DNA from 4 places in the Bradyrhizobium sp. AZCC 1578 genome. Region 1 is predicted to be linked to each of the others. Evidence: predicted binding sites of a transcription regulator. Region 1 holds the regulator's gene; each other region holds the start of a gene.
The links. The regulator LexA, encoded in region 1, represses DNA repair genes until DNA is damaged. The targets are predictions, from matches to a motif close to TGTTCNNNNTGTGTTCNG.
Positions count from the first base shown of each region.

Region 2: the regulator LexA is predicted to act here: its motif matches at 1,957-1,974, upstream of V1290_RS11095 (PA0069 family radical SAM protein).
Region 3: the regulator LexA is predicted to act here: its motif matches at 2,641-2,658, upstream of V1290_RS18880 (YifB family Mg chelatase-like AAA ATPase).
Region 4: the regulator LexA is predicted to act here: its motif matches at 2,054-2,071, upstream of V1290_RS21440 (DNA recombination protein RmuC).

Region 1 covers NZ_JAZHRZ010000001.1:550,578-555,695, reverse strand. Annotated here, with positions in the region: gene V1290_RS02885 (ComEC/Rec2 family competence protein) at 1-513, shown strand, start outside; gene V1290_RS02880 (hypothetical protein) at 521-748, opposite strand; gene V1290_RS02875 (hypothetical protein) at 836-1,258, opposite strand; gene lexA (transcriptional repressor LexA) at 1,487-2,188, opposite strand; gene V1290_RS02865 (molybdopterin molybdotransferase MoeA) at 2,396-3,607, opposite strand; gene V1290_RS02860 (HAD-IA family hydrolase) at 3,621-4,247, opposite strand; gene V1290_RS02855 (hypothetical protein) at 4,391-4,696, shown strand; gene V1290_RS02850 (S41 family peptidase) at 4,894-5,118, shown strand, end outside.
Region 2 covers NZ_JAZHRZ010000001.1:2,280,036-2,285,153, reverse strand. Annotated here, with positions in the region: gene moaB (molybdenum cofactor biosynthesis protein B) at 1-33, shown strand, start outside; gene V1290_RS11105 (bifunctional helix-turn-helix transcriptional regulator/GNAT family N-acetyltransferase) at 161-1,081, opposite strand; gene V1290_RS11100 (glycosyl transferase) at 1,233-1,805, opposite strand; gene V1290_RS11095 (PA0069 family radical SAM protein) at 1,996-3,156, shown strand; gene V1290_RS11090 (VOC family protein) at 3,331-3,780, shown strand; gene V1290_RS11085 (GNAT family N-acetyltransferase) at 3,841-4,416, shown strand; gene V1290_RS11080 (ribonuclease HII) at 4,477-5,118, shown strand, end outside.
Region 3 covers NZ_JAZHRZ010000001.1:3,961,027-3,966,144, reverse strand. Annotated here, with positions in the region: gene V1290_RS18895 (hypothetical protein) at 186-605, shown strand; gene V1290_RS18890 (hypothetical protein) at 664-1,026, shown strand; gene V1290_RS18885 (MBL fold metallo-hydrolase) at 1,218-2,189, shown strand; gene V1290_RS18880 (YifB family Mg chelatase-like AAA ATPase) at 2,709-4,247, shown strand; gene V1290_RS18875 (hypothetical protein) at 4,516-4,734, opposite strand.
Region 4 covers NZ_JAZHRZ010000001.1:4,498,472-4,503,589, reverse strand. Annotated here, with positions in the region: gene truA (tRNA pseudouridine(38-40) synthase TruA) at 1-115, opposite strand, end outside; gene fmt (methionyl-tRNA formyltransferase) at 273-1,205, opposite strand; gene def (peptide deformylase) at 1,393-1,920, opposite strand; gene V1290_RS21440 (DNA recombination protein RmuC) at 2,103-3,311, shown strand; gene V1290_RS21435 (AmpG family muropeptide MFS transporter) at 3,377-4,738, shown strand; gene V1290_RS21430 (hypothetical protein) at 4,903-5,118, opposite strand, start outside.

The sequences.
Region 1 (5,118 bases):
GTCGGGGTGCGCGGCCAGGATGGCCGGCTGCATTTGATGCACGCGGCCAAGGGGTCTCGAGACGTCTTCCTCTTGAAGGAGTGGCTGGCGGCGGATGCGGACGCACGAACGGCGGCTGACGCCTCGCTCACGTCAGGCGTCTCATGCGACGATCTTGGCTGCGTGGTGCAAGCCGTCGGCGGCGGCCTGATCGCGCAGGCGCTCAGGCCCGAGGCGTTTTCGGACGATTGCGAGCGCGCGGCAATCATTGTGACGCTGCGGCAGGCCCCGGCGGCATGCGGTGCTTCCGTCATCGGCGCCGAACGGCTGCGGCGTCAGGGCGCGATGGCGTTGCGGCGTGGCCGCGAGGGATTTGCCGTCGAGGCGGTCAAGCCGAGGGGGATCGACCGGCCTTGGTCGCCGGCCATAGCCGACGAGAGTGAGGCCGACACCACCGTGTTGGCGCCGCGCGTCGTGCCACCGCGCAGCGTCGATGCCACGCCGGCCGAGGCAGACCTTCAGGCGGAGGAGTAGACGGGCGTCAGTGCTCGTCGACCGTGGGTTTGGCTGGAATTTCGAACGCGCCGAGATGGAATTCCTCGGGCGCGTCGGGCGCCGACGGCAGAGCGACCAGCGTGAACGATGCGTCGGGGAATTGTTGCCAGATTGCGAGATCCTCGGCCGTGATGGTGAGCCAGCCGTACCTGAACATGTACCGCCCGGGCTCAGTGACGCGCCCGGCTTTTTGCCACGTTACCTTGTTGACCACCGACTGCCCCCTGCGGTGCCGAGTTCTGAAAAATGTACCACCATGATCCGCCGGCCTTGGGCCGGCGGATCATATGCGCGTGGGCGTTTATCCGGTCACGATCGATTCGGCCGGACGCGCTTCCGTCACCTTCGGCGCGCGTTCGCCACCGGTCTGGACCACCGGCAATTGCAGCACGGTCGCGCGCTGGCCTTCGCAAAGCTGCGTCACCAGCACATGGCTTCCGTCGGGAAATTCGATCGCGTCATGGTGACGGTCGGAGATATGGGGGTCGATTTGATTGAACTTGCCGACCCGCCAGTCGGTGGTTCGAGTCCAGATCCACCGGTTGTCGTATTTGACGTCCTCAGCGAACGCCAGTTCGGTGCCGGGAAGCATGCAGACCGCCACTGCAGGCTCGCGTTCCGACGCAAAGCCGCGGGTCGATGTACCGCGGAATGTCGTGGTGATCAGCGTCTCGCCGACCTCGGCAGGCCGCGTAGCCACAGCATGCAGGCTATAGTCACACATCGGATGGCTCCCTCGTTTGAGATAGCTGACCCGTGTCTAGAAGGAGGCACAGGCCTCTATCAGAGTGGACATGGCGCAGAGCCTTTTCTCGTTTCTGGGCAATTCTGCGACTGGCGCACTGCGCCACATTCACAAACGCGCTAACGGGCGTTGGTTCCAAACGCGCAACAAAAAACCCCGGCCGCGGGCCGAGGCTCTTTTCCGTCACGGCCCGGACGGCATAACGGGTCAGTATTTGCGGTAGAGCCCGATCAGCTTGCCCTGAATCCGGACCCGGTTCGGCGGCAGGATGCGGACTTCATAGGCGGTGTTGGCGGGCTCGAGCGCGATCGAGGCGCCGCGGCGGCGGAAGCGCTTCAGCGTGGCTTCCTCCTCGTCGATCAGCGCCACGACGATGTCGCCGGTGTCGGCGGTCTCGTTGCGTTGGATCAGCGCCATGTCGCCGTCGAGAATGCCCGCGTCCACCATGGAATCGCCGCGCACTTCGAGCGCGTAATGTTCGCCGGAGCCGAGCATGTCCGGCGGTACGCTGATGGTGTGGCTGCGGGTCTGCAGCGCCTCGATCGGCGTACCGGCGGCAATCCGGCCCATGACAGGCACGGCCACCGGGCGATTGCCGTCGTCCTCGGCGGCCGGCGCGCTCACTGTGCGTTTGCCAAGCGTACCCTCGATCACGCTCGGCGTGAAGCCGCGGCGGCTGTTGGCGGCGGCTGCGAGCTCGGGCAGCTTGATGACTTCGATGGCGCGGGCGCGGTTGGGCAGGCGACGGATGAAGCCACGCTCCTCCAGTGCGGTGATGAGGCGGTGGATTCCGGATTTCGAGCGCAGATCGAGCGCGTCCTTCATCTCATCGAAGGAGGGCGGCACGCCGGCCTCTTTCAGCCGTTCATTGATGAAACGCAGAAGTTCGTACTGTTTGCGCGTAAGCATCGCGAGCAATCCCCCGGTTGGCGTCGTCTCGTTCCGAATTTTCAGCGCCCGGATCGTGGAGTCCCCAAACTCTCGATCAAAGACACTAGCAGTCGAAACAAATCATGAACGGACACTATATGTTCGATATGTGTTCCGCAACCACTTAATTTCAGGTGAACGCATTGCGGTTCCGGCCCAAGGTGCTGGGGGAACACCGTTCAGGCGTCATTCCGGCAGCCGGAGCAGCTCGCAACGAGAACCCTTTGTGGCAGCCGGCGCGAACGGCGGACGTATCACAAGTGCACGTGCCGCAGCGAGATTCCCTGATAGCGACGAGTCCTGATGGTTCACCGGCACGGCAACCAGCGTGCCGTCGTCGCGGGCTTCGAGGCGGGCGCGAAGATAGTCTTCGCGCTTATCATTGGCGGCGAGATCGCGGCCGAGCAGCGCGCTTTCGCGCAGGTGATGGATGGTATCGCGGCCCGATAGAGCGCGAATCAGCGGCACCAGGAACAGGAAGCCGCAGACATACGAGGAGACGGGATTGCCTGGCAGGCCGATCACCCGCATCGCGCCCAGCCTGCCGTGCATCATCGGCTTGCCCGGCCGCATCGCGATCCGCCAGAATGCGATGGCGACGCCCTCGGCTTCCAGCGACCGCTTGACGAGGTCGTGGTCGCCGACCGACGCGCCGCCCAGGGTGATCAGGATGTCCGCGTCGGCCTTGCGGGCACGGCGGATGCCGTCCGTGGTCGCGGCGACGGTGTCGGCGGCGATTCCGAGGTCGATGATTTCTGCCCCTTCGGCCCGCGCCAGTGCCCGCAAGCCGTAGCCGTTGGAATAGACGATCTGGCCGGGGCTAGGGCTTGCGCCCGGCATCACCAGCTCGTCGCCGGTCGCCAGCATCGCAACTTTCGGGCGGCGGTGCACCGCAAGCTCCGGGTAGTTCATGCCGGCGGCGAGCGAGAGGTCGCGGTCGGTGAGGCGGCGCCCGCGTTTGAGGAGGACGTCGCCTTCGCGGAAATCAACGCCCGCGGCGCGGATATGCCGCCCCGGAACGGCAGCTTCCGTGATGGTGATATGATCGCCCTCGACGCCAGTGTCTTCCTGGATGATGACAGCGTCGGCGCCATCGGGAATCACGCCGCCGGTAAAGATCCGCACCGCTTCCCCCGGGCCGACCTTCCGCTCGAACGGGCGGCCGGCGGCGACCTCGCCGATCACCTTTAGCCGCGCGCTGACATCGGCGGCGTCAGCTGCGCGCACCGCATAGCCGTCCATCGCCGACATCGCTTGCGGCGGTTGCGTCCGCCGCGAGGCGACGTCGCGTGCGAGAATGCGGTGATACGCCTCATCGAGCGCCACCATTTCTTCGGGCAGGGGATCGGCGCCCGCGAGGATGGCAGACAATGCATCGGCAACCGGCATCAACGCCACGGGCAGACCTCCCTCAAATTCCAAGTGCGGTCAGTGCCCTCGCCACGTCATCCGTCGATGTCACGTGGATGGCAGAAAGGCCGCGCGCCCGCGCACCTTCGATATTGGCAGCCGAGTCGTCGAAGAACAGGATCCGCGACGCCGGCACGCCGATCGCTTTTACCACATGATCATAGGCTTCGGCGTCGGGTTTGCGCAAACCGATGCTGGAGGACAGGTATATCTGACGGAAATGGCCGAGCACGTCCGCATAGGCCTGCGAAAAATGCGTGACATGGGCCGGATTGGTGTTGGAAAAAGCATAGAGCGGCAGGCGTTCTGCGGCACGCGCCAGGAGCGGCGAGATTCCGGGCATTTCGCCGGTGAAGATCGCGTTCCAGCCTTCCAGGAACTGCGCGTCGGTGATGCCGATGCCGAGCGACCGGCGCAGGCTCGCAAAGAACGCCGCATCGTCGATCCGACCGGTCTCGTGGTGCTTGAAACTGTCGTCCATCACAAAGCGTACGGCGAGGTCGGCAGGCGCGCAGCCGGCATGCCCTGCCCAGCACGTCATTACCTGATCGAAACTGATGTCGAGCACGACACGGCCGAGGTCGAACAGCAAGGCATCGACGGAATGGGGCGCTGGCGGCGAATTCATGGCAGTCGTTTACAAAACCGGACCGGCCTCGGCAACGGCCACGGCGATTTGCGTCGTAGCCCAATCCGGCGCTTAAGCCCGTACGCAGGCTGTGCTAAGGCTTTGGGCCAGTTTCTTGGGGCCAATTTTCAGGGAGTAGTCGCATGCAAACCGTTGGCAGAATCCTGGGCGCCGTCGCCGTGATCGCATTATTGGCCGGCCCCGCCTGGGGCCAACAAGCCCGTCCTCCCGCATACGGCGAGACCGAGAAGGACAAGACGCCCTCGGAAAAAGCGGCGGAAAAGGAGGCCGAGCGGGCCTACCGGAGGTCGCTCGGCAACATCCCCGAGCAGCAGAAGAATTCGGACCCTTGGGGGACGATGCGCGGCGACAGCGCACCGCCGAAAGCGGCGGCCAAGGCGCCGGCAGCGAAGTCAAAGGCCAAATCCGCCGAAGGCGCCGCAAAGTAGCAGACGCCGGCAAGCCCGGGCATGACGAACTCTCCATCTAACGTGATGATTTCATTCAAAATCTGAAAGCGACAGTATTGCCCCCGGTCGGCGTGCCTTGATCCGACCAAAAAGCCATTGTGAGTTGGCGGGGCCGGGACAGGGGCGCCGATTCACAGGGATGGTGGGCGTCCGTAGAGATAGAGGGACGCCCCACGATGCGCAGGAATTTTGCCTTTCTTCTCGGCACGGTGACGGGCGCGTGTCTGACCGCTCTCGTGATCGGACCTCAAGGCGCGCATTTGGTGGCGGCGGCAAAGGCCGCGGCCCGTTCCGACGCCTACGCCCAGCTCAATCTGTTCGGCAACGTGTTCGAGCGCATCAAGACCAGCTACGTCGAGAAGCCGGACGATTCCAAGCTGATGGAAGGCGCCATCAACGGC
Region 2 (5,118 bases), 1.7 Mb from region 1:
CGGCGGCCTAAAGCCCAAGGCGCTTCAGCCTGACCAGCAACGCCCATAACGCACGCCACATGTTATGCCAGGCCCTCGACGCGCAATTGATGCGCGTGCCTGGTATGGAACGCGAGCAATTCCGGCGTGACGCGCCGCGAGGTATCGCGGCGCCCGGGCTTCACAGTTCCAGCTCCCAGGTTTCGCCGACGAGATCGACGCCGAAGCTGTGGTGCGGCTCTTCGTTGACGCGACGGAAGCCCGCGGCCTGATAGATACCTCGCGCGGCGACAAGGATGCTTTGGGTCCACAGCGTCATTTTCTTGTAGCCTTTCTCGCGCGCCGCGCGGACGCATTGCTCGACGAGCGCGCGGCCGACGCCGAGCCCGCGCGCTTTTTTCTCCACCAGCAACAGCCGCAGCTTGGCGACGTCATCACTGCCCTTCACCAGAAAGATCGAGCCGACCGGCTCGCCGCCAGCTTCGGCGATCCAGCAATGCTCGCGCGAAGCGTCATAGGTCTTGATGAATTGCGCGCAGATCTCGGCGACCAGTGCCTCGTAGCTGATGTCCCAGCCATACTCCTCGGCATAGGCCTTTGCCTGGCTCGAGATCACCCAGCCGATGTCGCCGGGCCGGTGGCTGCGCAGGAGAAAGGCGGCTGGCTTCGCCGTGGGCCGTTCCAGCGCCTGCTCGATGGTCGTCATCGCTTGCACGACAGCGGCGCGCTGACTGTCTTCGAGCGAAGCGAGCAGGCTTCCGACCTCCTCGCGCGAGCGGCGCTCGAGCTCGGCAGAGGCGGCGCGGCCTTTGGCGGTCAGCGAGAGTTCGTTGACGCGGCCGTCATCCTTTGAGGGCTTTCGCGTCACGATCTGGCGGCGCTGCAGCGCCTGCAGGGTGCGGCTCAGGAAGCCGGGATCGAGCCCGAGGTCGCGGGTGAGGTCGGTGGCGGTGCAGGCCGGGCGATGCGCAATCTCGTAGATGATGCGCGCTTCCTGCAGCGTGAACGGGCTATGCAGCAGCTTCGGCTCGATAATCCCGAGCTTGCGCGTATAGAAACGGTTGAAGGCGCGAACTGCCGCGACTTCTTGTTCGGAATTCATCTGGGACCTCGGGCACCTCGATATTTGCCATTGTCAAATAGATATTTGACTTTGGCAAGTATATTCTCATGGGGGAGGCACCGGCTCGTTCCGCTTCTACTTTGCATGGGGTTGTTTTCGATATTTTGTGTCGGGCCTGCGGCGTATCGCTTTAGGCGACGACCATGATCCGGCTGCGCAACTGGGTGCGCGAGGCGCGACCGAGCTGGCGGAGTAGCCGCGTCTCGGGACGGCGGGAATCCACACCATGGCCGCCGAGCCGCTCATAATGATCGCGGGCAATCAACAGCCCCTGTTCCGCCGACGGTCCGACAATCATGCGGGCCATGAACTTCAAGCCGTCGCGCAGGCTCGTATCGGCATAGGGCGATCGGGCATAGCGAAAGACGCCGGCGCGCGGCCGGCCGCTGAGCGACACGTTCTGGATGAACTGTGTGGTCTCGTCGATCCAGCCGCTGTCGAGCACCGCGCCGGCGTGCAGGAACATCAGCCATGGCGAGCGTGCCGCCCGCGCCCCGGCGGCCAATGCCGCGGCGCGTGTTCCCTCGAATTTAAGAAAGCGGCAACCGGCCACGTCGGCCACCCGTTCGATCACGCCGTTGCCGGCCCGGTCGACCAGCAGCACCTCGCGGATGACGCCGGCTGCGGCTCCCGGCACCAACGCTGCCAGCGTGGCGACGGCGGGCTGTTCTATTCCTTCGGTCGGAATGATCACGCTCAACATGAGTGAGGTTTTCGATGGCTCGAGCAGTGAAAAACGCTGCACAGTTATCATCTTGTCACAATCAAAACAGCCGCTTGCGTGCAGATTTTTGCGGCATCGGGCGCCGGCTCCGTCGCCGGTGTTTGCGCTTCCGGTGAATTGTTGTCGGTTATGTTCTTGATTTGTTCTTGGTGTGTGCTATGTTCGCTTCATGAGCCGAGCATCCTCTCATGCCCTCAAGCACCCGCCGGTCAAGCCGCCCTCCGAACCGGCGGGTGCGACACCTTTTCCCGAACTCGCGGTCGCCATCGAACGCCAGCGGCGGCGCGGCCGCGGCGCGCAGTCCAACGACAGCGGCCGGTTCGAAGCCGAGGCGCGGGTCGCCTTCGACGATGGCTGGCAGAGTCTGGACGAGCTGCCGCCGTTCAAGACCACGGTATCGCTCGATACCTCGCGCAAGGTCATCACCCGCAACGACTCGCCCGACATCGGTTTCGACCGCTCGATCAATCCGTACCGCGGCTGCGAGCACGGTTGCGTCTACTGCTTCGCGCGGCCGACCCACGCCTTTCTCGGCCTGTCGCCCGGGCTCGATTTCGAATCCAAATTGCTCGCCAAGCCGGATGCGCCGGAATTGCTCGAGAAAGAATTGGCGGCGCCCGGTTACGAGCCGCGCATGATCGCGATCGGCACCAACACCGATCCCTATCAGCCGATCGAGCGTGAGCACAAAATCATGCGCGGCATTCTCGAAGTCCTCGATCGGGCCGGTCATCCCGTCGGCATCGTCACCAAATCGGCGCTGGTGACGCGCGACATCGATATTCTGCAGCGAATGGCAAAGCGTCATTTGGCAAAGGTCGCGATTTCCGTGACCACGCTCGACCCCAAGCTCGCCCGCACGATGGAGCCGCGCGCCTCGACGCCGCCGAAGCGGCTGGAGGCGCTGCGGCAATTGTCGCAGGCCGGCATCCCTGCCACCGTGATGGTCGCACCCGTTATTCCCGCGCTGAACGATTCCGAGATCGAACGGATTCTCGATGCTGCGGCTCACGCCGGCGTCAAGGAGGCGAGCTACGTGCTGCTGCGGCTGCCGCTTGAGGTGCGCGACCTCTTTCGCGAATGGCTGATGGCGAATTATCCCGACCGCTACCGTCACGTCTTCACCCTGATCCGCGACATGCGCGGCGGGCGCGACTACGACTCGCAATGGGGTACGCGGATGAAGGGCACCGGCCCGATGGCCTGGATGATCGGACGGCGGTTCGAAATTGCCTGCGAGAAGCTCGGCCTCAACAAGCGGCGTTCGAAACTGACGACCGATCATTTCGTCAAGCCGAAGCGAAGCGGACAGCAACTTAGTTTGTTCTAGGTCGTTGTCGTCATTGTGAGCCAACGGGTCGCGCGAATGCGCGCCCGATGACAGGCTCCGCGACGCAATCCATCGCGCCAAGCAAGGAAGAATGGATTGGTTCCGCCTTCGCTCTCCGGGCTACGGCGGACACGTCGCCGCTTCCGCTTCTCGCAATGACGGATGGAGATTTGCATGAGCACTGGCAGGCCAATCCCCCGGTTCACGGTCATCACGCTCGGCGTCAGCGACATGCGCGCCAGCATCGCCTTTTATGAAGCGCTCGGTTTTGCAAGAAAAATGCGCGCAACCGGTGAGGCCGTCGCTTTCTTCGACACCGGCGGCACGGTGATTGCGCTCTACCCGTGGGATCAACTCGCCGGCGACGCCAAGCTGCCGGATCAGCCGCGGCCGAAGACGTTTCGCGGCACGACGCTCGCCTGGAATTGCAGCTCTACAAAGGAGGTGGACGCTGCGCTCGATTTCGCCATCTCCTGCGGCGCGTCGCTGTTGAAGCCGGCGCACAAGACCGATTACGGCGGTTATTCCGGCTATTTCGGCGATCCCGACAACCACATTTGGGAAGTCGTGGTGGCGCCCGGTATCGAGGTCGGCGAGGACCGGCGGGTGCACCTGCCGGATTAAACGCGCGACGTTGCGGCAGCGCCACTTCTCCCGGCCGGTGAATTGCCGTATTGCGGTTTGATGAACCAGCAGCCCGCGCCAGCGTCGGAAGAGCAGCCGCTCGTCATTCTGACAACGCCGCGCCTGATTCTGCGCGCTGCGGCTGAAAGGGACATACCGGTCCTGCAGGATCTGATTCTTGGCGATAGCGATGTAATGCGCTTTGCATTCGCCGGGGCGCCGCTGGCAAGGGAGGCTGCCGAGGATTTCATTCGGCGATTCTTCACCTTCGGTGGCAGCCCCACGGGGATGGCGGTTTTGACCGAAAAGCCTGCGGGTGAAATCATCGGCTTTGCCGGCTTGTCCCCATGCGATGCGTTGGGAACTAACGATTTCGAGATCGGGTTTGTGCTTGCGCGCCGGGTATGGGGCCGGGGGATCGCGACCGAAATTGGGAAGGCGCAGCTCGCTTTCGGGTTCGACCAACTCAAATGCGAAAGATTGCTCGGACTCGTCGACCCGAGAAATGTGCCATCCATTCATGCCCTCGAGAAGCTCGGAATGCGTTACCGGCAGACGATTGCGGAGCCCAAGCGCGGCAGCCGGGGCGTTTATGTGATCGAGGCCGGGGAGTGGCGACGAGGTCACGCTGAATAACGGGAATTGTGCCGGGTTCCCGGTTGCGCGCCGCCGCGCGCTGGCGCACGAATCTCGACCATGATTCGGGACAAGTCTGCCAAGAAATCTGACGGGAAATCGGCCAAGAAAGCCGGCAAGGAAGATGCCGAGCTGCTCAAGGGCGTGATCACGCTTGCCCCGCCGAGCTTTCGCCGCGAGCGGGCGCTGATCAAGCGCGGCGTCTGGCCGGTTGCCGGCTGCGACGAGGCCGGGCGCGGCCCGCTGGCGGGTCCGGTGGTGGCGGCCGCGGTCATCCTCGATCCCAAGCGAATCCCCAAAGGCATCGACGATTCCAAGCGGCTGACGCCCGAACGCCGCGAGGAACTGTTCGAGGAGATCTGCGCCACCTCGTCGTTTGCGGTCGCCTTTGCCTCGCCCGCGCGGATCGACCGCGACAACATCTTGCGCGCTTCGCTCTGGGCGCTGGCGCGTTCCGTGCGCGCGCTGCCCGAAATGCCGAAGCATGTATTCGTCGACGGCCGCGACAAGATCGATGCGCCCTGCGACTGTGACGCCGTGATCGGCGGCGACGGCCTTGTCGTGTCGATCGCAGCCGCCTCGATCATCGCCAAGGTGACGCGCGACCGCCTGATGAGCGCATTGGCGCTGGATTGCCCGGGCTATGGCTTCGAAACCCACAAGGGCTACGCGGTGCCGGAACACCGCGAGGCGCTGGACCGC
Region 3 (5,118 bases), 3.4 Mb from region 1:
GAACCGGCGGGAGAGCCGCGTCGTTCTGCGTCGTCGGCCGTAGCCTGCCGGATTTGAATGCGCTATCGCCGTGTGATCCCATATTCTACCATCATGCGGCCATGCTGTGGGCAAGACTGCACGAAGCGCTGCCGGATGGCCGACCGGCCACCTTCGGACGACATTGGACGAAGAGGAAAACGCCAATGAACTCCACACCACCTCCGAAAGAAAATGAAAGGCGCGATCCCCAGGTCGTGAGCGCCGACGAGCGGCTCTCGCACGCCCACGAACAGATCAAGCGCGCGGATGAGCAGCTCACGCGCTTGACTGAACAGCTTGCAAAGATGGAACGCGATGCATCGGCTCCGCCTCGACCCGACCCGCCGCGACCTGGCGCGCCATCACCGGAGAAAAGGCCGGCGCTCCGGACCCTCGTTGCTTTGCCTCTGGCAGCGTGCATCATTGTCGCTGCCCTCGTTTTGCAATCGTCCTATGGCGACGGGGCCAAGCCGGTTATCGCCTGGTGGGCGCCGCAGCCCGTTTTCAACGCCATCGTCGCCGCCGGAAGATCCGCCATCTCCCGCGCAGCCCGATCCATCAACCGTTCACGTAGCCGCGGCTGAAACCGCACCACCACCGCAAGCATCACCACCACAAGTATCGCCACCGCAAGCACCGACCTTGGCTCAGGCCGCACCGCCGCAAGACTCCCCGCCGCCAACGGCCGCCATGTCCCCCGAACAGACACAGTTGCTGCAAACGATCGCGCGCGACCTCGCGAACCTGGAGCGAACCATCGAACAGCTCAAGGCGAACCAGCAACAAATGGCCAGCGACAACGCAAAAGCCATTGGCGAGTTGAAGACGAGCCAGGAAGAGATGAAGCGCGATCTCGCGAAGGTTTCCGAGCAGACCCCGCCCAAGACGTCAGCGCGTCCGACCCAGCCGGCTCCGACCTTGCGCAAACCAGAGCGGTCGCCGCCGCAAGCGAGATCGCGGCCTCGATACCCAAGGGAGTGGATGTACGACGACTACGATTGGTAGCTGTCGATGCCGACCTTCGAAATCTGTCCTGCAATATCGCCGCGACGCGCCGCGGTGTCATCGTCATTTTCGCATCCCTGTCGTGCCTCCTCATCCCACTTGCCAATTTCGGGAAGCGGGAGCAGCCTGCAGGCACGGATGAGTTCGTCCGGGCACGTACTGCAATCAATTAAATTTGTGGAGGAAGAGGCATGACGACGAATCTTTCGCGACGGTCTTTGCTTGCGCTCGGCGCCGGGTTCGGTGCGACAACGATGCTCGGCGGCAGCGCGCTGGCCAAGGCGCCAAAACTCGGCACGCAGACGCCCTACTGGCACCGCTTCATGCTCGGCGACGCCGAAGTGACCGTCGTCTCCGACGGCCCGCTGCCGCTCGGCGATCCCTCCGGCACATTTACCGGCGTGCCGAAGGAGGAAGTGAAGAAGATGCTGTCCGACAACTTCCTCAATCCGGACCACGTCGTGCTCGAACAGAACTCGCCGATCGTGAACACCGGCGACAAGCTGATCCTGTTCGATACCGGCATGGGCACGTCAAAGGCGTTCGGCCCGACCACCGGCCAGCAGCAGAAGAACATGATGGCGGCCGGCATCAAGCCTGGAGACATCGACGCCGTGGTGTGCTCGCACGCCCATATCGATCACATCGGCGGCCTGGTCGGCGCCGACGACAAGCCGCTATTCCCGAACGCGCAGGTCTACATCGCCCAGAGCGATTTCGATTTCTGGACCGATGAAGGCAAGCTCGGCAGTCCGTTGAAGGATTTTATCATCCACGCCCGCAAGAACCTGATGCCGGTGCGCGACCGCATCGTCTTCATCAAGGACAACCAGGAATTCCTGCCCGGCGTCACCGCGCTCGCAGCGCCCGGCCACACCGTCGGCCACACCATCTTCATGGTCAGTTCGAAAGGCAAATCCTTCTGCTTCCTCGGCGACCTCTCGCATCACGCGGTGCTGCTGTTGGAGAAACCGCGGATGGAATTCTCCTACGACAGCGACCCAAAGCAGGCGGCCGCCTCGCGGGTGAAGATGCTGGACATGCTCGCCGCCCAGAAGATCCCGGTCATGTCCTATCACTTCGCCTGGCCCGGCTACGGCCACGTCGCCAAGAACGGCGACGGTTTCAGGTATTATCCCGAACCGATGAACATGCAGCTCTGAGAAGAACGCTTGATTTGGGGTCGGCCGGTGGTCGGCCCCGGATCATCCAGGTGCTGCCGCACACCTGCATGCGTGCGGGTGAGATGCGTCGTCGAGGGCCTTCATCGAAAGGCCCACCTTAGGAACCATCCCGCTTCGCCGAAATTGGTCTTCCTTCAGCGCTTGGCAGCCAGTTTGGAGGCCCGGCAAGTGACCAAGGATATGGTAGCTATCGGAGCCGGGATGCTCGTCGTCTGGCTCGCTGTGTGGAGCGTCCGGGGTACCCCCGAGAATGAGAGCCCTGCAAAGACAGAGGCGGTGCGCGTTCTCGCTGATGATCCGGCGCTGAAGCTTGTTTCTGAGCACAGCCCGTACATGCGAACGGAGCGCTAGCGCGGGTCGAAATGTCGACGATCGGTTGAGCACCGGTATGTCGATGCAGGATGTGCGTTGACTGGCCCTAGGCGCACAATGTTCTCTTAATGTTCTTGACTTGCTCCCCGGTTCCCCGCTACCTTCGATTGCGTCGCGGGGGGCAGCATGGTTGCGCGGGTATCTACCGTAGCTTTTGAGGGGATCGAGGCCCGCGCGGTCGACGTGCAGGTGCAGGTCGCGCCTGGGCTGCCGGCCTTTGCCATTGTGGGTCTGCCCGACAAGGCGGTGTCGGAGGCGCGTGAGCGGGTGCGCTCGGCGCTGATCGCCTCGGGGCTGGCCCTGCCGGCGCGGCGGATCATCGTCAATCTCGCGCCGGCCGATCTGCCGAAGGAAGGCAGCCATTACGATCTGCCGATCGCGCTCGGCCTGATGGCGGCGATCGGCGCGATCCCGCCGGATGCGCTCAACGGCTTTACCGTACTCGGCGAACTCGGGCTCGACGGCTCGATCGCGCCCGTTGCGGGCGTGTTGCCGGCGGCGATCGGCGCGAACGCGCGCGAGGAAGGGCTGATCTGTCCCGCGGCGTGCGGCTCGGAAGCGGCCTGGGCGAGCCCGGACATCCAGATCATCGCGGCCAAATCGCTGATCCAGATCGCCAACCATTTTAAAGGCACGCAGGTGCTGTCGCGGCCGCAGCCGAAAGTGCACGAGCCGGAAGCGACGCATCTGGACTTGCGCGATATCAAGGGTCAGGAGAGCGCCAAGCGTGCGCTGGAGATCGCGGCGGCCGGCGGACATCATTTGCTGATGATCGGCTCGCCCGGTGCGGGCAAGTCGATGCTGGCGGCGCGGCTGCCTTCGATCCTGCCGCCGCTGTCGCCATCCGAACTTTTGGAAGTGTCGATGATCGCCTCCGTCGCCGGCGAAATCCGCGACGGCGCGCTGACCGCGCGGCGGCCGTTCCGCGCACCGCATCATTCCGCCAGCATGGCTGCGCTGACCGGCGGCGGCCTGCGCGCCAGACCCGGCGAGATTTCGCTGGCGCATCAGGGCGTGCTGTTCCTCGACGAACTGCCCGAATTCGATCCGCGCGTGCTCGACTCGCTGCGCCAGCCGCTGGAGAACGGCGAGGTCTCGGTGTCCCGCGCCAACCACCGTGTCACCTACCCGGCGCGCTTCATGCTGGTCGCGGCGATGAATCCCTGCCGCTGTGGCCAGGCCTATGATCCCGGCTATTCCTGCAGGCGCGCACCGGTCGACCGCTGCACCGCGGATTACCAGATGCGCATCTCCGGCCCGCTGATGGATCGCATCGACCTGCGCATTGAGGTACCGGCGGTCACCGCCGCCGATCTGATACTTCCTCCGCCAAGCGAAGGCTCTGCCGAAGTCGCCGCGCGTGTCGCCGCTGCCCGCAGTATCCAGCTCGCGCGCTACGCCGCGGCCGGCATGCCGCACATCCGCACCAATGCCGAAGCGCCGGCTTCGCTGCTGGAAGCAATTGCGCAGCCGGATGCACAGGGGCAAAAACTTCTACGCGACGCCGCCGAAACCATGAAGCTGACTGCACGCGGCTATCACCGCGTGCTGCGCGTCGCGCGCACGCTCGCCGATCTCGATCGTGCGGAAAAGATCGGCCGGCTGCATCTGGCGGAGGCGCTATCGTATCGCGCGCTGGCGGAGGATTTGCGAAGGGCGGCGTAGTGCATCGCGCCATCCCTGCTCGGCGCGCGGAATGCCGAAAGAGCATAAAATAATTCCTTCATTTATCATTCTTCTTTTGATCCTGATCAATGAGTGACCCCTGGCACGCAATCATGCTGCCAGCGGGCCCGGTGGCGCATCTAGAAGTGGGGCGGAATGGCGTCGCCTTCGTCCGATGGCGGCAGAATAGCCTAGCACAAGGGGAACGTGTGGCCGGCTCGCTGGTTGTTCGATTTCCGAGACGGCAGGTCGGTACATGGTCGACACGTCAACGAAAGATGATGCGCAGCCCGGCAAGGTACCTGAGACCGGTCGTCGTGCTGAGCTGTTCGTCTTCGCTGTCATCGCCGCCTTCATCCGGCCGGTGGTCGTCACCGCAGCCGAACAGTAACGCGCGGCCGGGCACAGCCTGCGTGATGATCTCGACAGTTGAGAGCAGGCCGGGCGCAACGCGTCGCGAGATCGGCTCCTCATACTCAGTCGTCATCGCCCGGCTTGACCGGGCGACCCAGAGACGCCGGTGATAGAACCGATAAGCCGCAGCGCACTGGATCCTCCGCCTTCGCGGGGGACGACAGTGGTGTGTGCGTCGCTATCTTCCCGTCCTTGCGAGCGGAGCGAAGCAATCCATCGTCACCACATGCGCGCAGAGATGGATTGCTTCGCTCCGCTCGCAATGACGTGGATGGGCCGCAGCGTACTGAATACCGCGCCTTCGCGGGGTGTGACATCCACCACGTCGCTCGCCCGCCAGCCCGCTTCGCCTCACTCGCACCAAAGATGCTGAGCCGCGCAAAAACAACCCGCGTCAACGCGGCGGTAACTAGTTTCCTTTACCCTCTGCCAACCATAGTTCCCATGTCGCGGACTT
Region 4 (5,118 bases), 3.9 Mb from region 1:
AGATCGCCTTCACCGCGGTTTCCAGCGCGCCCTGCACGGTCGGCGCGTTATCCTGGATCTGCCAGCCGGAGAACGGCGTGCCGTCGTATTCGATGATGAGTTTGTAGCGGGGCATCTCAATCCAGTAGAGCCGTCGTTATCCGCCAACCGGTCCGGCCTTTGGCCGGCCGGATGACAGGCTCCGGCGGATGATCCAGTACGCTGCGGCTCCTCGGTTCAATCTCGAAGGCCGCGGCGTACTGGATACCCCGCCATCGCGGGGTATGACAGCGTTAAGAAAACCGCGCACCAGCCTTCAGCGGCGTACCGCGCAGGAAATCCGCGGCCTTCATCCGCGCCTTGCCTTCGCGTTGCAGTTCCAGAATGCGGATCGCGCCGTCACCACAGGCGATCGTCAAACCATCGTCGAGCACCTCGCCGGGCGCACCTGAACCTTTCGCCAACTCACAGCGCAGAATCTTGATCCGCGCCGGCTCGCCGTCGGCAGCCAACTCGCACCAGGCGCCCGGAAACGGCGACAGTCCGTGAATATGCCGCAGCACCTCGCGCGCCGGTCGCTTCCAGTCGATCCGCGCCTCGGCCTTGTCGATCTTGGCGGCGTAGGTCACGCCGTCTTCGCTCTGTTTCTTGAGCTGCAACCCGCCGCGCTCGAGCCCGCCCATGGCGCGCACCATCAGGTCGGCCCCGAGCGGCGCCAGCGCGTCATGCAGGTCGGCCGCCGTCATTAAGTCCGTGATCGCGAGCCGCTCGGCCATCGCGACGTCGCCGGTGTCGAGGCCAACATCCATCTTCGTCACCATCACGCCGGTCTCGGCATCACCTTCCATGATGGCGCGATTGATCGGGGCGGCACCGCGCCAGCGCGGCAGCAGCGAAGCGTGCAGGTTGAAGCAGCCGTAGCGCGGCGCGTCGAGGATGGCCTGCGGCAGGATCATGCCGTAGGCGACGACGACGGCGGCGTCGGCATTGTGCGCGCGGAATTCGGCAAGCGCTTCCGGCGTCTTCAGCGTTGTGGGCGTCAACACGGGAATCCCAAGCCGCCGCGCTTCCTGCTCGACCGGGGTCGGCTGCAGTTTCATGCCGCGCCCGGCCGGCTTTGGCGCACGGGTATAGACCGCCACAACCTCATGGCCATGGGCCACGAGTTCCAGAAGCGTTGGCACAGCGAAATCGGGCGTGCCCATGAAGATCAGGCGGAGTGGCATGAGGTGAAAAATCCCGGGACGGCGTTAGTTTGTTCCGTCATGGCCGGGCATAGTAGTCTGCTTTGCGCAGACTACGTACACTTGTCTGCGCCCCCGGCCATCCACGTCTTTAGTGCGGCACAAAAAGGACGTGGATACCCGGGTCAAGCCCGGGCATGACGGCTGATGGATCACGGCGGAAAAACGCCTACCCCGCCGCGCGCTTGGCGGCTTTCGTAAACTTCTTCATCACGCGGTCGCGCTTCAGCTTCGACAGATAGTCCACGAACAGCACGCCGTTGAGGTGGTCGATCTCATGCTGGATGCAGGTGGCGAACAGGCCATCGGCGTCCTCCTCATGCACCTTGCCGTCGAGATCGGTGTAGCGGATGCGAACCCGCGCCGGGCGTTCGACCTCCTCGTAATATTCGGGGATCGAAAGGCAGCCCTCCTCGTAGACCGACATTTCCTCGGACGAGGAGATGATTTCCGGGTTGATGAACACCCGCGGCTTCGGCTTGGTCTCGCCGTTCTCGTCCTTCTTGGCGAGATCCATGGTGATCAACCGCAAAGGTTGCGCGACCTGGATCGCGGCCAGACCGATGCCGGGCGCGTCGTACATGGTTTCGAACATGTCGTCGGCGAGCTTGCGGATCTCCGTCGTCACCTTTTCGACAGGTTTGGAGACGAGCCGCAACTGCTTGTCCGGCAGGATGATGATTTCTCTGATGGCCATGATTTTTCTCTGGCGCGGGATTTAAGCCGCTGACCTGCCGGGGTCAATCCGCCGCAGCGGCCGTTAAGGCGGCCTTAACCATGATTTTTAAGCCGGCGTTAACCACGATAATTGATCCATCATTTACCATAAATGTTCCCCCTTCGTTCGATTCAAGCGGCGAATCGGGCTACAAGGCTGACATGAACGAAATTCTCTTCATCGTCGGCGACCTGCCGATTCACGTGGGCGAGGCGCTGGCGGGCTTCGGCGCGCTCGCATTGGCGCTGCTGCTGACGATTGCCATCGTCATCGCCCGCTCCGCCCGCCGCGGCGCGGAACTGGCAATGGCGCAGGCGATCCGCGCCGACGAGCTGGAAGAGCGGCTGAGCGAGATGCTGCGAGCGCAGAGCGAATCGACGGGGCGGGTCGACGCCATGGCGCAGGCGCTGGCCGGCCGCCAGGCCGAGATGGCGCGCGCGGTCAACGAGCGGCTGGATTCGGTGACGCATCGCGTCGGCCAATCGATGGAAGCGACCACGCGCCACACCATGGATAGCCTGCGCGTGCTGCACGAGCGGCTCGGCATCATCGACAACGCGCACAAGAACCTCACCGACCTGACGTCTCAAGTGACAACGCTCCGCGACGTCCTCGCCAACAAGCAGTCGCGCGGCGCCTTCGGCCAGGCGCGGATGGAAGCAATCGTGCAGGACGGCATGCCGCAGGGCTCGTATGAGTTCCAGTACACGCTCTCGTCCGGCAAGCGGCCGGATTGCGTGGTGTTCCTGCCGGATCAGCGCCCGCTCTGCATCGACGCCAAATTTCCGCTGGAGGCAATGACCGCGCTGCACGACGCGCGCAGCGACGAGGAGCGAAAATTCGCCACGCAGCGCCTGCGCAACGACGTGATGAAACATGTCAATGACATCGCCGAGAAGTACCTGATCGCCGGCGAGACCCAGGATACCGCGCTGATGTTCGTGCCGTCGGAATCGGTCTATGCCGAAATCCACGACGGCTTTGACGACGTGATCCAAAAAGCCTACCGCGCCCGCGTCGTGCTGGTGTCGCCCTCGCTATTGATGCTGGCGATCCAGGTGATGCAACAGATCCTGAAAGACGCGCGCATGCGCGATGCCGCCGACCAGATCCGCACCGAAGTGCTCAACCTCGGCGACGATCTGGGCCGCTTGCGCGACCGCGTGCTGAAGCTGCAAAAGCATTTTGGCGACGTGAACGAGGACGTCCGCCAGATCCTGATCTCCGCCGACAAAATCGAAAAGCGCGCCGGGCGGATCGAGGAACTCGATTTCAGCAAGACCGATGCGCCGGTGGAAGTGCCGCGCTTCGTCAAGAGCAGCACCCCCGAGCTGTTCCCCGCCCCGCGCAAGCTGCAGGCGGGGGAGTAGGGCCGCATATTAGACTGTCAACGCCCGGGCGATGACAGTGTTGCAAAATCTGCTAACACCCCTGCATGACAGCACCAGAAGCCACCTCTGCGCCCGAGAAAGCCCCCGCGCCAACCTGGCGCGAGGCCTGGGCCGTGTACCTCCAGCCGCGCGTGCTGATCGTCCTGCTGCTCGGCTTTTCGTCGGGGTTGCCGCTGGCGCTATCTGGATCGACGCTCCTAGTGTGGATGCGCGAAGCCGGCGTCGATCTCGGCACCATCGGACTGTTCGCGCTGGTCGGTACGCCCTACACGCTGAAATTTGCCTGGGCGCCGCTGGTCGATGCGCTGCATGTGCCAATCTTCACGCGCGCGTTCGGCCGCAGGCGCGGCTGGCTGGTGTTCTCGCAACTGCTCCTGATCGGCGCGATTATGCTGCTGGCGCTGACCGACCCGGCGCGCTCGCCGCTGTTCGTGGCGCTCGGCGCACTTCTGGTCGCGACCATGTCCTCGACGCAGGACATCGTGGTCGACGCATTCCGTGTCGAGAGCCTGCCCGAAAGCGAACAGGCCGCCGGGATGGCCTCCTACGTCGCGGCCTACCGGATCGGCATGCTGGTCTCGACCGCCGGCGTGCTGTTCCTCGTAAGCGCGTTCGAGGACACCGGCATCGGGCGTAGCTCGGCGTGGATGTGGGGCTATGTTGCCATGGCCGCGCTGGTGCTGATCGGCACCGTCACCGCACTGGCCGCCACCGAGCCTGAACAATCGGTGCGCGCGGAGGCCAAGACCCACGACGAGGCTGCATTCTCGCGCGTCATGCATGCCGCCATCGGGGCGTTCTCCGAATTTCTGGTCCGCAAGCATGCCTTGACGGTGCTGGCCTTCGTGGTGCTGTTCAAACTCACCGACGCGTTTTCCGGCACCATGACCGCGCCGTTCGTGATCGACCTCGGCTTCACCCGCAACGACTACGCCGCCATCGTGAAGGGCGTCGGCCTCGCCGCGACCCTGATCGGCGGTTTTGCCGGCGGCTATGTGGCGCGGCGATATTCGCTGGTCGCAAGCCTCTGGATCGGCGGCGTGCTGCAGGCGATCTCCAACCTGGTGTTTGCGTGGCTCGCCTTTGTCGGCACCAACCAATGGGCACTGGCGGCCGCCATTTCGGCGGAAAACTTCACCGGCGCTATCGGCACCGTGATCTTCGTCGCCTATCTCTCAGCGCTATGCCGGAACCCGTTGCACACGGCGACCCAATACGCGCTGCTCACCGCACTGGCCGCCGTCGGGCGCACCTATCTATCCTCCGGCGCCGGCTATGTGGCGGAGGCGACGGGCTGGCCGCTGTTCTTCGTGATCTCGGTTGCGGTCGCGGTGCCGAGCCTGATCCTGCTGACGTGGCTGCAGCGGCGCGGGCATTTTGAAGCGGTGGGACCGGTGAAGGTTTAGTCTCTCCGTCGTCCTGGCCAAGCGAAGCGCGCGCCGGGACCCATAACCACGAATCTTGCTTGTTGAAATGCGCTGGAGCGCCAGCACGGCCTCACGACGGACATTTGTGGTTATGGGTCCCTGCGTTCGCAGGGACGACGAAGATAGATGCAAGACGCGTCGATCTAATGCTTGGTCACCACGCTCCACTTGGTGATCACGGCTTCGCTGATCTGCCCGGCGTCCTGCGCGCAGGCGACTTCGTCGACCTTCACGGAAATTTCCTTGCCGATGAAATTCTTCAGTTGCGCGGCCTGGGCGTCGCTGCTGGTGACGAGCTGGAACGTCTCGGGCCCGGTTTCGAGATTGCAGAGCCCGTTCGGCGGCGGCAGCCGGCGCGG